4 regions of the Delftia sp. K82 genome follow, and region 1 is predicted to be linked to each of the others. Evidence: predicted binding sites of a transcription regulator. Region 1 holds the regulator's gene; each other region holds the start of a gene.
The links. Region 1 encodes FNR, which switches genes on or off when oxygen is low (the NO sensors DNR and NnrR bind a similar motif). Its sites were predicted from a motif close to TTGATNNNNATCAA; they were not measured.

Region 1 (3,535 bases):
GTGACCTGGAATCCCTCGTCGCTGATCTGCACCAGGCCCTTGGCCTGCAGGTCCTCCAGGGCCGCCATCTCGGGCGCGAAGTACTCGCGGAAGCCCAGCAGCCAGGCCTGCTCCATGGGCTCGAACAGCACGGCGCCCTGGCACATGATGGCCATGATGACGGCGCGGCGCACCAGGTCGTCGCGCGACAGCGCCAGGCCCCGCACCACGGGCAGGTGGCTGGCGTCGATGGCGTCGTAGTACTCCTCCAGCGTCTTGGCGTTCTGGCTGTAGCTGGCGCCCACCTTGCCGATGGCCGACACGCCCAGCGCAATCAGGTCGCAGTCGGGCTGGGTGCTGTAGCCCTGGAAGTTGCGGTGCAGCCGGCCCTGGCGCTTGGCCACGGCCAGCGAGTCCTCGGGCAGGGCGAAGTGGTCCATGCCCACGTAGACATAGCCACCGTCCATGAACGCGGCGATGGAACGCGACAGCATGGCCAGCTTGTCGGCCCCCTGGGGCAGATCCTCGGCCGCAATGCGCCGCTGCGGCTTGAAGCGCTCGGGCAGGTGGGCATAGGCATAGAGCGCGATGCGGTCGGGCCGCAGCGCGTTGACCTGGGCCAGCGTGCGCTCGAAGGATTCGGGCGTCTGCTTGGGCAGGCCGTAGATCAGGTCCACGTTGATGGAGGCAAAGCCCAGCTGCCGCGCGGCCGCCACCAGCTCGAACACCTGCTCGGCCGGCTGCACGCGGTGCACCGCGATCTGCACCTGCTCGTCGAAGTCCTGCACGCCGAAGCTCAGGCGGTTGAAGCCCAGCTCCTTGAGCACGGCCAGGCGCTCAACGCTGACGGTGCGCGGATCGACCTCGATGGAGTATTCGCCACCCGGCTCCAGCTTGAAATGCTCGCGCAACAGGCCCATCAGCGTGCGCAGCTCATCGTCGGAGAAGAAGGTGGGCGTGCCGCCGCCCAGGTGCAGTTGGCTGACGGTCTGGCCCTTGCCGCAATGGGCCGTGTGCAAGGCCATCTCGCGCGCCAGGTAGTCCAGGTAGACGGCGGCGCGATCGTGGTGGCGCGTCACGATCTTGTTGCAGGCGCAGTAGTAGCAAAGCGACTCGCAAAAGGGCACGTGCACATACAGCGACAAAGGCATGGCACGCGCTGCGGTACTCGATTTGCGTTGTTGCAGCGCCAGGATATAGTCCTCTGCACCAAAGGCCTCGACAAAGCGGTCGGCGGTAGGGAACGAGGTGTATCGGGGCCCCGGTACGTCAAAGCGACGCAGCAGCTCTGGGGTGACAGCGGTCATGGGTTTTTTCCTCTAATACCTCGACTGTGCCGCAGCACATCGGTCATGTCCTTGACTCATATCAAGAGTTGTTTGAGGGACTGCTGCGACAATTTGATCCAACTCATCGCAATCCACGAGGTCACCGCCGGCACGCTGTGTGCCGCTGATGTTTATCACTCCATGAACCTTCAGACCATCAAAGCCTCCTGCTCCAACTGCAACCTGCGCGAACTGTGCATGCCCATGGGCCTGGATGCCGAGCAGATGCAGCGCATCGACGACATCGTGGCCACGCGCCGCAAGGTCAAGCGCGGAGGCCTGCTGTTTCGCAATGGCGAGACATTCACCTCGCTGTACGCCATCCGCACCGGCTTCTTCAAGACCTGCGTGGCCACCGAGGACGGACGCGACCAGGTCACAGGCTTTCAGATGGCCGGCGAGATCATTGGCCTGGACGGCATCGTCAACGACCACCACACCTGCGATGCCGTCGCGCTGGAAGACGCCGAAGTCTGCGTCATGCCCTTCGACAAGCTGGAAGACCTGTCGCGCGAGGTCACGGCCCTGCAAAACCATGTGCACAAGGTCATGAGCCGCGAGATCGTGCGCGAGCACGGCGTGATGCTGCTGCTGGGCAGCATGCGCGCCGAAGAGCGCCTGGCCGCCTTCGTGCTCAACCTGGTGCAGCGCCTGCATGCGCGGGGCTTTTCCAAGTCCGAACTGGTGCTGCGCATGACGCGCGAGGAAATCGGCAGCTACCTGGGCCTGAAGCTGGAGACGGTGAGCCGCACCTTCTCCAAGTTCGCGGACGACAACATCATCGAGGTGCGCCAGCGCCATCTGCGCATCCTGGACACGGAGGCGCTCAAGCGCATCGTCAACAGCCAGCAGTGCCAGTGAGGCTGCAAGGGCGGCAAGCATTCATCCGCCAATGAACAAGGCCCGCGACAGCGGGCCTTGTTCATTGCGGCGGGCTCTCGCTCAGTCCCGCCCCAGCCCCTGCATGGCCAGGTCCGGGTCGGGCTCGGAGACCACGCCGTCATTGAGATCGCGGGCCGAGCGGCCCAGCATGGTGGTCATCAGGCTGGAGAGCATGGTCACGCCCCAGAAGGCGAAGAAGGCCAGCGTGTAGATGCCCTGGCGCGACCAGCCCAGGTCGCCGAGCCAATGCAGCTCCAGCGGGTCCACAAAGGCAAAAACCAGCATCTCCATCACGGCGGCTGCCAGAAAGGCAGGCCAGGCAATCCACATCCAGCGTTGGGCCAACATCAGCGATCTCCTTGTGCTGTCGAGGGGTCGCCTTCATTGTGCGCCGCGCCAACGCATGGCGCCAAGCCCCGCAGCGCCCTGCACGCCTGTAGGAAACCCTCACCCGTCGCGCATGCCGGAGATGCGATCCGCCATGCAAAAAGGCCGCGACTGCGGCCTCTTGCAGGGGTGCACGGCGATCAGCGGTCCGTGGGGTGATCGTGCGCGGGCGTGGCCGCATGGTTGCGGCCGGTGACGGCGGGCGCCATGCTCTTGGGCACTTCGCGCACGCCATCGGCACGCTCGTTGATCGTGATGCCGTTGCGGTAGTAGTCGGGGTCGATCACGGGATCGGCGCCATTGATGGCGATGATGGCCGTGATCACGGCAGCGACCACCACGGCCGCCGGGCCGGCCACCACCAGCCAGACATGGCCGAACTTCCACCAGGGCTTGCCGGCGTCGGGGTGCGAGGGAGCCTGCGCGGGCGCGGAAACTGCGGGACTGGAAGACATGGGAAAACTCTTTCTTTCAGGCGGCAGGCGCGGACCGTGCCGCGCCTGCCAGGAACATCACCGGGGCACCAGGAAGACGGCCTTTTCGGACGCGCGTCCCGCGCCTGAATGCACGGCATCGATATCGAAGAATACGGTGTGCGAGCCCGGCTCGGCCGAACCGTAGGGAATCTGCAGGCGCGCCGCAATGCCGCGCGTCTCGGCCGGGCCGACCTCGACTTCCTGCTCGGAAGCCAGCTCCAGCCCATCGAGGCCATGGGCGCTGATGCGGTAGCGCTGGGCCTGCTCGGTGGCATTCATGATCTGCAGGCGGTAGACATTTTCCAGCTTGCCGCCCGCGACGATGCGCGACAGCGACGCCCGGTCGCGTATCACGTCGACCTTGACCGACTGGCGCAGCGCCAGGCTCACGATCATGGCCACGCTCAAGCCGATCAGCACGGCCGAGTAGATCAGCACGCGCGGACGGAAGATGCGGCGCAGCACCTGGGCACGCCGCCACAG
Region 2 (3,535 bases), on a different contig from region 1:
CAGGCCGGCGAAGCCGTGCCATCCAACGAAGTCAACTGCACAAAACTGCCCATGTCCGCGTTCCTTTCTGTCTGAGAACCTGTTGTGATTTCCCGGTGGGCGGACGCGCCCCGCAATGCTGTAATGGCGGCGGGCCGGCCCGTGCGGCAATTCTTTCACAGGAGACATTCGATGGAACGAAAAGTCGTGCGTACCGGCAAGCGCCGGGCACAGGTGGGCGGCGGCAACCTACAGGGAATGCGATGGACCTCAAACCGCTGATCACGCTGGTGGCCATCATCAACCCGCTGGCCATCGTCCCCTTCTTCATCCACTACACCGAGGGATTCAGCGCCCAGCAGCGCCAGCAGACCATTCGCACGGCGGCGCTGGCCTCGTTCTGCGTGATCGCGGCCTGCGCCATCATCGGGCTGCAGGTGCTGGACTTCTTCAACATCTCGCTGCAGAGCTTTCAGGTGGGCGGTGGCCTGCTGCTGCTGATCAGCGCCATGAACATGCTCAACGCCCGCCCGGCCGAGGAACGGCCCAACGCGCCCACGCTGGTCGCTGGCGCGGAAAAGGCTGCCATGGGCAACAGCATTGCCGTGGTGCCGCTGACGATTCCGCTGCTGACGGGGCCGGCCTCCATGTCCACCGTGGTGATCTACGCCGACCAGGCACGCACCATCTGGCAGCACCTGGCCCTGGTGGGCTATGGCGTGGTGGTGGCGCTGGTGGTGATGGTCTGTTTTTCACTGGCCGACCCGATCGCCCGCGTGCTGGGCAAGACCGGCATCAACGTGATGACGCGGCTCATGGGCCTGATCCTCGCGGCCCTAGCCGTGGAGGTGATGGCGGGCGGGCTGGTGAAGATCTTCCCCATCCTGGCATCGCCCGCGATCGTGCCCTGAGCGGGCTGGCTGACTGGTGGCCTTGCTGCCGGTTCAGATCGGTTCAGGCCGGCACGGCCCGCGCGCGGTCGGCGCTTCCGTCGCAGGCACCGCCGCAGCCCGTGATGGGCTGCTCGGGCAAGGCCTCAGGGTGCGCCAGGGAGCCCGTGGCGGGATCGAAGCCCGCACTGCGCAGATGCAGGGCCAGCGCCGCATCCATGGTCTGCGCATGGTGCACGAACCACGCCGCCAGCTCGCCCGCCATGCTGCGGATCACGGCCAGATCACCGGCCGCCGCCTTGGCCGCCCCCTCGCGCATCACCTGCAGCACCACCTTGTGCTGCAGGCTGTGGCAGTTGGTACTGGTGAAGCGCGTGGACTGCATCCAGCGGTCTTCCTGGTCGAAATGCACCTGCGTATGCGCGATCAGCTCATCCCAGCGCGCGCACAGCTGCGCATCATCGGCCGCCTCCACCTCGGCCAGTAGCAGGACGAACTCCTGATGCACCTCGTCCATGGCCGGCAACTCCAATGCCAGCGCTCCGCTCCATTCCAGCACGGCCATATGCTTCTCCTGCCTTCATCGTGAAAGCCTGCAGCTTAGGAACAGCACCGCCCAACCCGTTTGACCCACATCAGCCAACCCGAAAACAGCAAAGCCCCGCGAACGGGGCTTGGTCAAGGCGGATAAAACTGGCGCGGCCAAAAGGCCAGGGGCACCGAGCAAGAGCCGCCTCGCGGCGAAGGTGCCGTCCCCCTCCCTTGCGAAGCAAGTAGAGAGGGGGAAGGCGCGCAGCGCCTCAGGGGGTGCCTACCAGCTTACTGTCCATATTTCCGCTTGGCATCAGCCACGCAGGTGTCCTTGGCAGCGCCGCTCATGGTGTCGCAACGGGCCTTGGCAGCCTTGTAGTCGGCTTCGCGGGTTTCCTCTGCAGCGTCCTTGCGGGTTTCGGCCACGTTGGCAGCCTTGGCTGCGGAGTTGGCAGCAGGCTCGGCCTGGGCCTTGTTCACCTTGGCGGCTTCCACGGCGTGCACGTGGGCGGCCTTGGCATCCTTCACGCAGACGTCCTTGGCGTCGCCCTTGAGGTCATCGCACTTTTCCTTGGCGATGTCGTAGTCCGCATCAGCCTTGGCCTTGAGTGCCTTTTCGCTGTTCTTGGGCGAAGGATTGCGGCGCGATTCCAGTTCGGCCTTGGCCACGTTTTCCTGGCCCTTGGCCTGCTTCTCGCAGACGTCCTTGGCGTTGTCCTTGAGCGGCTTGCACTGTTCCTTGGCAGCCTTGTAGTCGGCCTCGATCTGGTTCTTGGCGGCCGTGTGCTCCGCATTGGTCATGGCCATGGCGCCGGAGGCCATCAGGCCCAGGGCGACGGCGGACAGCATGTGGCGAAAGCGTTGCGGTGTTTGCATGATGGAACTCCTTGTATTTGTACTGAAGCGGCCCTTGGTGCCTGCGGCGGCGGGCCATTGGTGCGTGCCCTCAGGCACGCCGGCTGTCGGGGAGCGGATGGTGGCGCCGGCCAGGGCGTCCAGCCCATCCGCAGTCCACCCTCGTCAGTCTTCGAAGCGGAAGTCGGGGTTGCGCTTTTGCCAGTCGGTCAGCTGCTTTTCGGCAGCGTCGCGGGCCAGGCCCTGGCGCTCCTGCAGCTTGCCCAGGAATTGCTCGCGCTTGCCGGCGATCACATCCAGATCGTCATCGGTGAGCTTGCCCCATTGCTCACGGATCTTGCCGGTGAATTGCTTCCAGTTGCCCTTGATGCGGTCTTCATTCATGGCTTGGTCCTTTCAGTGATGTTGAAGTAGCGCTGTGCAATCAGGCCTTGTTTTTTCAAAGCCGCGATCTGCATCAGCGACGGTTCCACTGTAAAAAACCTGGGGGCTGCGCGTCGTAGTCTGGACCTAGTGTTGACGGTCGTCCCAGGGGCAGCCGAGACGGTGGGATCGGGACTACAGCCCCTGACGGACGCGCGGGAAGCGCTGGGTCAGGCGCCCGCCCAGGCGCCTCTGTGGTCCACCCCGCATATCGGCGCGTACGGCTCGCTGGGGTCCTTGCGCAAAAGGAAAGTGCAGAGAAATTCACCGCCCAGATAGACGGTATGAGGCAAGCAGCCAAAGATGGTGCAAGGTCTAATTTTTCTCCAGAGAGGGAAAATTATTGACTGCGTGGATTGAAGATGATTTGCGCAAGCAGCTGTTTGCAGCAGCGCCCGCAGATGGCATCTGGATTGGAGACTTGGCTGAGATTGATTCAGACCGGGAGATCATCCCTGTGCGATTCGCAGGGCTGGACTTCTGGTTTCTGTTCCTTTCGCCCCATGCGGAGACTGGCAACGATCCCGAGCTCCTGCTCACGATGCTGGACAACCTGGACGCAAAGGACTTCGCTCCTGCAGAGTTCTCTCGGCTGGTCAAGTTTTGCCGCGCCGACGCAGAAGCGGACCACTTCAAACCTGATGGCTGGTGTCTGCCGGAAGCGTTCCAGATCTTCCAGTTCGTGCAAACGCTTTGCAGCGTGATGGTGTTCTATCTCGATGAGATGCAGGAGATCGAACAGTTCTTTTATTTCCCGGCATCTCCTCGGCTGGAGCGCCTGTACAACAGGACCTTCAAAGCGCTATCGCAAAGGCTCGATGGAAGCCTCGTTGCTATACTTCATTCGACAGGAGCCT
Region 3 (3,535 bases), 1.5 Mb from region 1:
GCAGCTGTGGGGCGATGTGCAGCGCGCCCAGTCCATACCGGATGGCCGCGCCGACGCGCCGCGCACGGTCTATGTGTTCACCGACCCCAACTGCCCCTATTGCAACCAGCTGTGGAACGATGCCCGGCCCTGGGTGGAGAGTGGCCAGGTGCAGTTGCGCCACATTCTGGTGGGCATCCTCAAGCCCAGCAGCGAGGGCAAGGCCGCCGCCTTGCTGACCGCGCGCCAGCCCGAGCAGGCCCTGGCCGAGCACGCACGCGCCTATGCCAGGGCCGGCCGCGCCAGCGCAGAGGGCGCGGGCGCCACGCCGCTGGCCCCGGTGCCGCAGGCCACGCGGCAGGTGCTGGCCAACCATGCCTCGCTGATGTCCACCTGGGGACTGCGTGCCACGCCGGCCCTGGTCTGGAAGGATGACAAGGGAGTGGTGCAGGTACGCACCGGCCTGCCGCCGGGCCTGCTGGAAGAGGTCATGGGGCCGCGTGGCAGGAAATGACGAGGACGACCATGAGCACAAGCCGTTCTCCCGCCGCTTCCACCTCCTCCAGCGACTGGAGTGACCTGTTCCCCGCCCGGCCGGATGCGCCGCCGCTGCGCATCGTGCTGCATGCGCCCACGCCCGGCGCCCTGGCCCGTGCACGCAGCAATCTGGCCAACCTGCGCCAGGACCGGCCCGGTGCCGAGGTCCGCATCGTCATCAACGGCCCGGCCGTCGAGGCGCTGCTGGACGCCGCGCCGGGCACGCCGCAGCATCTGGATGCGGACGCCCTGGCTCATGCGCTGGTCTGCCCGAACACGCTCAGGAAGCTGGGCCGCGAGGCGCCTGCCGGCATGCGCGTGCTGCCGCAGGGCGGCATCGAGTCACTGGCCCTGCTGCAGCAGTCGGCCTGGTGCTACGTGCGCTGCTGAGCGGCCTGCGCCAGCGAGGCCAGGCAGCGCGCCTGCCATTGGTATTCAGGCTCGAACGATTCGCGGTCCGTGACGGCGCCGTGGCCGCCCTCGCCATAGACCATGGCGTAGGCCGCATAGTCGGCCGCCTGCAGCGCCCGGCCCGCCAGCCCATGGGCCGTGGCATAGGTGGCGGACACGGCGGCATGGCCGCAGCCGTCGAGGGAGCGTGATCCCTGGTGGTGGTTGGCCAGGCTGGCAGCCTCGCGGGCCAGGCGGTCCAGCTCCTGCCTGTCGATCTGGCCGTCCAGGTAGCGGCGAAGGCCTTGTGCGCAGCGGATGACGTCCGGGTCTTCCAGCAGGTGCGCGATGCGGTCCACGCAGGCCTGTGTGAATTGCAGCCTCAGGTGCTCGCCGGCTTCGGCGGCAAGGTCCAGTTCCGAAGCAAGGCTGTTCAGGGCATGGTTCATGGAGAACTCCTTGGCAGTGGCGACACAAGCAGCGTAGACCGGGGCCGCGCACGGAAACAAGAGGGTGATTTCCGATACGCGCCCTGCATTCCCGAGGAATGCAGTCACCCTGTTAACCCCGTCTTAATCCCTGCGCCACACGCTATGGACTGCCTTGGGCGCCTGTCCATGGCAGGCAGTCGGTGGCGCTTTGCAGGCACTCGGCAGCCACTTGGAAAGCCCATTGCTTGACTCACATCAAGCCACCAAGGCCCTGAATTTCATATATTAAATTCAATATAAAAAGCATATTTTTAATGCTTTATTGAGTTTGAGCGACCACGATCCGTGGCCGCAGGACGATGAAAGACAGGCCATGCCAAAAACATCCCGCGCCGGCAGCGGCTGCAACGACTGCAGCTGCAAGCCCTCCTCCCAGGACATCCCCGCCCCTACCCTCTCCCATGCGCAGCCCGCCGCCGGCAAGCGCGGCTTCCTGCAGGACCTGCTGGCCGCTGCCATGGCGGCCGTGGCCCTGCCCGTGGCGGCGGCCGCGCCCGACACCCCCGGTTTTCAACCGCCGCGCCGTCCCGGCGAGGCCGGCAGGCGCTACGGCATGCTGGTGGACCTGCGCCGCTGCATAGGCTGCCAGGCCTGCACGGTGAGCTGCTCCATGGAGAACCTGCCACCGCTGGGCCAGTTCCGCACCACGGTGCTGCAGTACGAGGTGCAGCACGCGGGCAACGAGGACCTGCCGCCGGCCATGCTCAACCTGCCGCGCCTGTGCAACCACTGCGACAACCCGCCCTGCGTGCCGGTCTGCCCGGTGCAGGCCACATTCCAGCGCAGCGACGGCATCGTGCTGGTGGACAACGAGCGCTGCGTGGGCTGCGGCTACTGCGTGCAGGCCTGCCCCTATGACGCACGCTTCATCAACCACGAGACGCAGACCGCCGACAAGTGCACCTTCTGCGAGCACCGCCTGGAAGCCGGACTGCTGCCGGCCTGCGTGGAAAGCTGCGTGGGCGGCGCCCGCGTGATCGGCGACCTCAACGACGAGGGCAGCGAGATCCGCCAGCGCATGCGCGAGCACGCCAAGGACCTCAAGGTGCTCAAGCCCGCCATGGGCACGGACCCGCATGTGTACTACCTGGGATTGCCCGACGCCTTCGTCGACGGCGTGGACGGGCAGGCCAGCGTGCGGCTGGTCACTTCCCACTGAACGCAAGGAGCACCCCATGCACATCGTCGAACTCCTGACCCCCGCCTACGAATCGGCCTGGCTGCCCTGGGCCGTGCAGTACTTCTTCCTGGCCGGCATTGCCACGGGCGCCGCCCTGCTGGCCGCCGCCTGCGCCTGGGCGCCGCGCGCCAGCGCCATGGCGCGCCTGCTGCCGGCCGCCGTGCTGGTGCTGGCCGTGAGCGCCATCGCCGCGCCCGTGTCGTTGCTGGCCGACCTGCACCAGCCTGCGCGCTTCTGGCATTTCTATGCGCACTTCACGCCGTGGTCGTGGATGTCGGTGGGCGCCCTGCTGCTGCCGGTCTTCGTGGGACTGGCGCTGGCCTTCGTGCTGGCCTGGTGGCTGGGCCGGCCGCAGTGGCTGCGCTGGCTGGCGCCGCTGCTGGCCGTGTCTGCGCTGACCATCACCGCCTATACCGGCGCCGAGCTGATGGCCGTGCGCTCGCGCCCGCTGTGGAACACGCTGTGGGTGCCGCTGAACCTGGCACTCACGGGCTGGCTGGCCACGGTGGGCTGCATGCTGGTGACGGCGCGCTTTCTGCCCGCCCGCCACCGCCCCGATGCCGGCGCCCTGCAGGCCCTGCGCGTGCTGGGCCTGGCGCTGGCGCTGTGCCTGCTGGCCATGGTGGCGGTCTGGGCCGTTGCCGGCTGGCTGGGCCAGGGCCGCTCCTTCCAGGCGGCGCTGCAGCTGTGGCAGCAGTTTCCGGTCTGGCGCCTGAGCATGCTGGGCTCGGCCGTGGCCGGTGCCGCCCTGCTGTGGGCGCTGGTGCGGGGTGGGCAGCGCATGGCCTGCCCGCGCTACACGCTGGCCCTGGGGCTGGGCCTGGCCGCCGCGGCCTGGGCCTTCCGCTGGGCGCTGTTCATGGGCGTGCAGGGCGTGCCCAAGTACGGCGCGGGCCTGTACATCTACCACATGCCGCTGGGCGGCGACGGCCTGCTGGGCATGCTGGGCGTGGCCGGC
Region 4 (3,535 bases), on a different contig from region 1:
AAGCGCCAGGGGTGGCGCCCCACGCGCAGCTCCACATGCCTGGCACCCGCGTGCTTGCGCACGTTGGACAGCGCCTCCTGCACCATGTGCAGCACCTGGATCTGCACGTCGGGCGCCAGCGGCAGGCCCTGGCCCGTCATGCTCAGCGAGGTGGCGATGCCCGTCTGGTGCTCGAACTTGGACAGCGTGGCGCGCAGCGCGGCCTCGATGTCCTCGGCGCTGGTGCGCGTGCGGAAATGCACCAGCAGCTCGCGCACGTCGGCATAGCATTCGCGCACGCCCACTTCCAGCTCGCCCAGGCTGCGGTCGCGCGCCTCGTCGCGGCCCTTGGCCACGGCGTCGCGCAGCAACTGGGTCTGTATCTTGAGAAAGGCCAGCGACTGGGCAATGGAGTCATGCAGCTCGCGCGCGATCAGGCCGCGCTCCTCGGCCACGGCGGCCTCGCGCTCCAGCGCCGTGGCGCGCAGGCTTTCCATGGCGCTGGCCAGGTGGCGCGCCATGGCGGACAGCAGGTCGCGCATGTCGTCCGTGAGCACCACGGTGGAGCGAAAGAACAGGTTGACCTCGCCCAGCAGGCGCTGCTGCAGTTGCACGGGGATGCTGACCACGGTCTCGAAGCCGGCCTCGCGGCAGTGGGGCAGTTGCAGGTCGCTGGCCGGCGTGATGGGGATCACGCGCAGCCGCGCCTGCTCGCGCGGCTGGCCGCACAGGCAGGCGCCCGTGTGCAGGCAGTGCTCCTGCACCGACATGGACTGGGGCAGGCCGTCGCCGGCCAGCAGCACGTAGCGCTCGTTGGCCTCGTCGGACCAGCGCACCGTGGCCGCATCGGCCTGGGCCGCCAGGCGGACCTGGCGCACAAAGCCTTCGGCCAGGGACTGCAGGCTGGCGGCCTCCGACGCCTGCACGCTGACCGCGTACAGCGCCTGCAGCTGCTGGTGCTGCACGTTGAGGCTGGCGGTCTTCTCGCGCACCTTGTCTTCCAGCTCGGCGTGCGAGCTTTGCAGCGACTGGGCCATGAGGTTGAAGCCGGCCGCCAGCTGGCCGAACTCGTCATCCACCTCCACGCTCATGCGCGTGTCCAGGTGTCCGCGGCGCATGCGCTCCAGCGCCGAGCGCAGCTGGCCCACGGGATGCAGCACCAGCCAGTAGCTCGTGGCCATGAAACTCACGGCCGCGATGATGGCCAGCGCCATCAGACACATCTGAAACAGGTGCAGGATGGCCGTCCAGCGCGAGAGCCGGTCCTCGATGGCCTCGACAAAGCCGTCCACCTCGCGCACGAAGGCGTCGGCGCTGCCCATGATGGCCTGCGCATCGACATGGTCCTCGGCCTGCCACTGCGTGCGCAGCGCACTCCAGTCGCCGCGTATGCGCTCGTAGCGCGCGCTGACCGCATCGCTCCAGGGCACGAACAGCGGCCGCGACATGTCGCCGCTGCGCAGCAGGTCCAGGCTGGCGTCGAACTGTCGTGCGCGCTCCTGCCACTGCGCTGGCGCCTCGTTCTGGCGCGCCATGGCCATGCGCACCATGCTCATGCGCAGCCGCCCGGCCTCGTTCACCGCCGCCGCACCGCCTTCCAGCTGCCAGGCCACCCACAGCGTGAAACCGATCGATGCCACGGCCGCGAGCAGGCAGGCTGCGCCCATGAGCAGCAGCTTGGTCGAAAGCGAGGGCTTGCCATGCATGGTTGCACTGTAGCCACCGCACATTTGCGCGTCTTGACCTGAATCAAGCGCCGCCCGTTTGCGCCGTGCTCCCGCCCCGATTCCTAGGATCCTTTCAACTGCCCCCAACGCCCACAGGGCCTATGGCGTCCCCGGGCGAGGCCAGTGTTTAGCATGGGGCCATGCAAGTCCGCTCCATCCCCCGCCCCTTCATCCGCACCCCGCGCCTTGCCGGCCTGGCTGCGGCCGCATTGCTGGCGGCAGCCCTTGCCGGCTGCGCCAGCTCCTCCGCCCCGGCGCGGGACTGGACGCAGCAGTTGCAGCGCTGGTCCGACGCGCCCATCGTGCTGCTGGGCGAGCAGCACGATGCGGTCGCCCACCAGGCCTGGCAGCAGGCCACGGTGGAGCAGTTGGCAAAACAGGAGCGCCTGGCCGCGCTGGTGATCGAGATGGCGCCGCGCACGGGCTCCACGGCCAGCCTGGCACGCGATGCCTCCGAGGACGCGGTGCAGCAGGCCCTGCAATGGCAGGACGCGGCCTGGCCCTGGCCGCGCTACCGCGGCGTGGTCATGGCCGCCGTGCGCGCGGGCGTGCCCGTGCTGGGGGGCAACCTGCCGCGCGCCGACATGAAGCAGGCCATGCGCAACGAAAACCTGGACACCCACCTGCCGCCCGAGGGCTGGCAGCGCCAGCTCGACGCCATCCGCGAAGGCCACTGCGGCCTGCTGCCCGACACCCAGCTGGCGCCCATGGCCCGCATCCAGCTGGCCCGCGATGCCAGCATGGCCGAGGTGGCCAGGGCCGCAGTCAAGCCCGGCAAGACCGTGCTGCTGGTGGCCGGGCGCGGCCACGTGCTGCGCGGCGTGGGCATTCCCACCTGGCTGCCCGAGGCCGCAGGCGCCAAGGTGGCCGTGGCGCAGGCGGGGGAGACATCGGTGGCGCAGGCCTCGGATGTGGATTGGCTGCAGAAGACGGATGCCCTGCCCGCCAAGGACCACTGCGCCGAGCTGCGGGAGAAGTTCAGGAATCCGCCGGCGCCGCGGGCCGATGCGGGCTGAAGCCCGCTGATTCTTGAAGAGGTTGCGGCCGGCCTTGCGACCGGCCGGAAATCAGCGGTAGAAAGCTTCCACGGCGCCCTTGAGCTTGATCAGCAGGGGCTTTCCCTTGCGGTCCACCGTCTTGCCGGCAGGCACCTTGATCCATCCCTCACTCACGCAGTATTCCTCCACATCGAAGCGCTCGTTGCCGTTGAAGCGGATGCCGATGTCGTGCTCGAACACGGCGGCCACATGGTGCGGGCTGCGCGGGTCGATGGACAGATGGTCGGGCAGTGCGGGGCGATCGGCGGGTGCGTTGGCGTCGGTCATGGTCTTGTTCTCGCAAGAGGGTTCTGAAGAAAGCCGGTATTGTCCGCGCAATTCGCAGGCAGGCGCTGGCTGACAGGCTTTGGCGGCAGGCATCGTCATGCGGATGGCGGACGGGCGTCGTATGCTGCGCTCCATGCTGTCGCCAGAGCAACGTCAAACACTGAAGTCGGCCAAGCGCCTGCCGCTGGCGCTGCTGCTGTTCGTGGCGCTGGGCTTCGTGGCCTCGTCCGTGGCGGCGGGGCACTGGCAGCAGGTGCCTCTGTGGCTGGCCTGCATCAAGGCCGTGACCGAGGCCTCGCTGGTCGGCGCGCTGGCCGACTGGTTTGCGGTGTCGGCGCTGTTCCGGCGCATTCCGCTGCCCCTGGTCGGGCGCCATACGGCCATCATCCCGCGCAACAAGGACCGCATCGGCGAGAACCTGGCGAATTTCGTGCGCGACAAGTTCCTGGACGGCCCTTCGCTGGTGGCACTGATCGAGCGCCATGATCCTGCGCGCGTGCTGGC

Region 2: a site for FNR is predicted at 1,495-1,508, ahead of KDK82_RS25625 (hemerythrin domain-containing protein). Genes of this name have one in related genera too.
Region 3: a site for FNR is predicted at 1,583-1,596, ahead of dsrO (sulfate reduction electron transfer complex DsrMKJOP subunit DsrO). Genes of this name have one in related genera too.
Region 4: a site for FNR is predicted at 1,719-1,732, ahead of KDK82_RS19155 (type IV pili methyl-accepting chemotaxis transducer N-terminal domain-containing protein). Genes of this name have one in related genera too.

Annotation. Positions count from the first base shown of each region.
Region 1 covers NZ_MYFL01000001.1:3,321,004-3,324,538, forward strand. The annotation lists gene hemN (oxygen-independent coproporphyrinogen III oxidase) at 1-1,286, opposite strand, end outside; gene fnr (fumarate/nitrate reduction transcriptional regulator Fnr) at 1,449-2,168, shown strand; gene KDK82_RS14625 (hypothetical protein) at 2,250-2,537, opposite strand; gene KDK82_RS14630 (FixH family protein) at 2,717-3,031, opposite strand; gene ccoG (cytochrome c oxidase accessory protein CcoG) at 3,089-3,535, opposite strand, start outside.
Region 2 covers NZ_MYFL01000004.1:481,470-485,004, reverse strand. The annotation lists gene KDK82_RS25635 (dienelactone hydrolase family protein) at 1-53, opposite strand, end outside; gene KDK82_RS25630 (MarC family protein) at 243-890, shown strand; gene KDK82_RS25625 (hemerythrin domain-containing protein) at 934-1,434, opposite strand; gene KDK82_RS25620 (hypothetical protein) at 1,689-2,276, opposite strand; gene KDK82_RS25615 (CsbD family protein) at 2,421-2,639, opposite strand; gene KDK82_RS25610 (hypothetical protein) at 3,022-3,535, shown strand, end outside.
Region 3 covers NZ_MYFL01000001.1:1,803,893-1,807,427, reverse strand. The annotation lists gene dsbG (thiol:disulfide interchange protein DsbG) at 1-493, shown strand, start outside; gene KDK82_RS07810 (hypothetical protein) at 505-906, shown strand; gene KDK82_RS07805 (hypothetical protein) at 891-1,355, opposite strand; gene dsrO (sulfate reduction electron transfer complex DsrMKJOP subunit DsrO) at 1,711-2,556, shown strand; gene nrfD (NrfD/PsrC family molybdoenzyme membrane anchor subunit) at 2,573-3,535, shown strand, end outside.
Region 4 covers NZ_MYFL01000003.1:495,003-498,537, reverse strand. The annotation lists gene KDK82_RS19155 (type IV pili methyl-accepting chemotaxis transducer N-terminal domain-containing protein) at 1-1,685, opposite strand, end outside; gene KDK82_RS19150 (ChaN family lipoprotein) at 1,847-2,722, shown strand; gene KDK82_RS19145 (DUF3297 family protein) at 2,774-3,031, opposite strand; gene KDK82_RS19140 (DUF445 domain-containing protein) at 3,153-3,535, shown strand, end outside.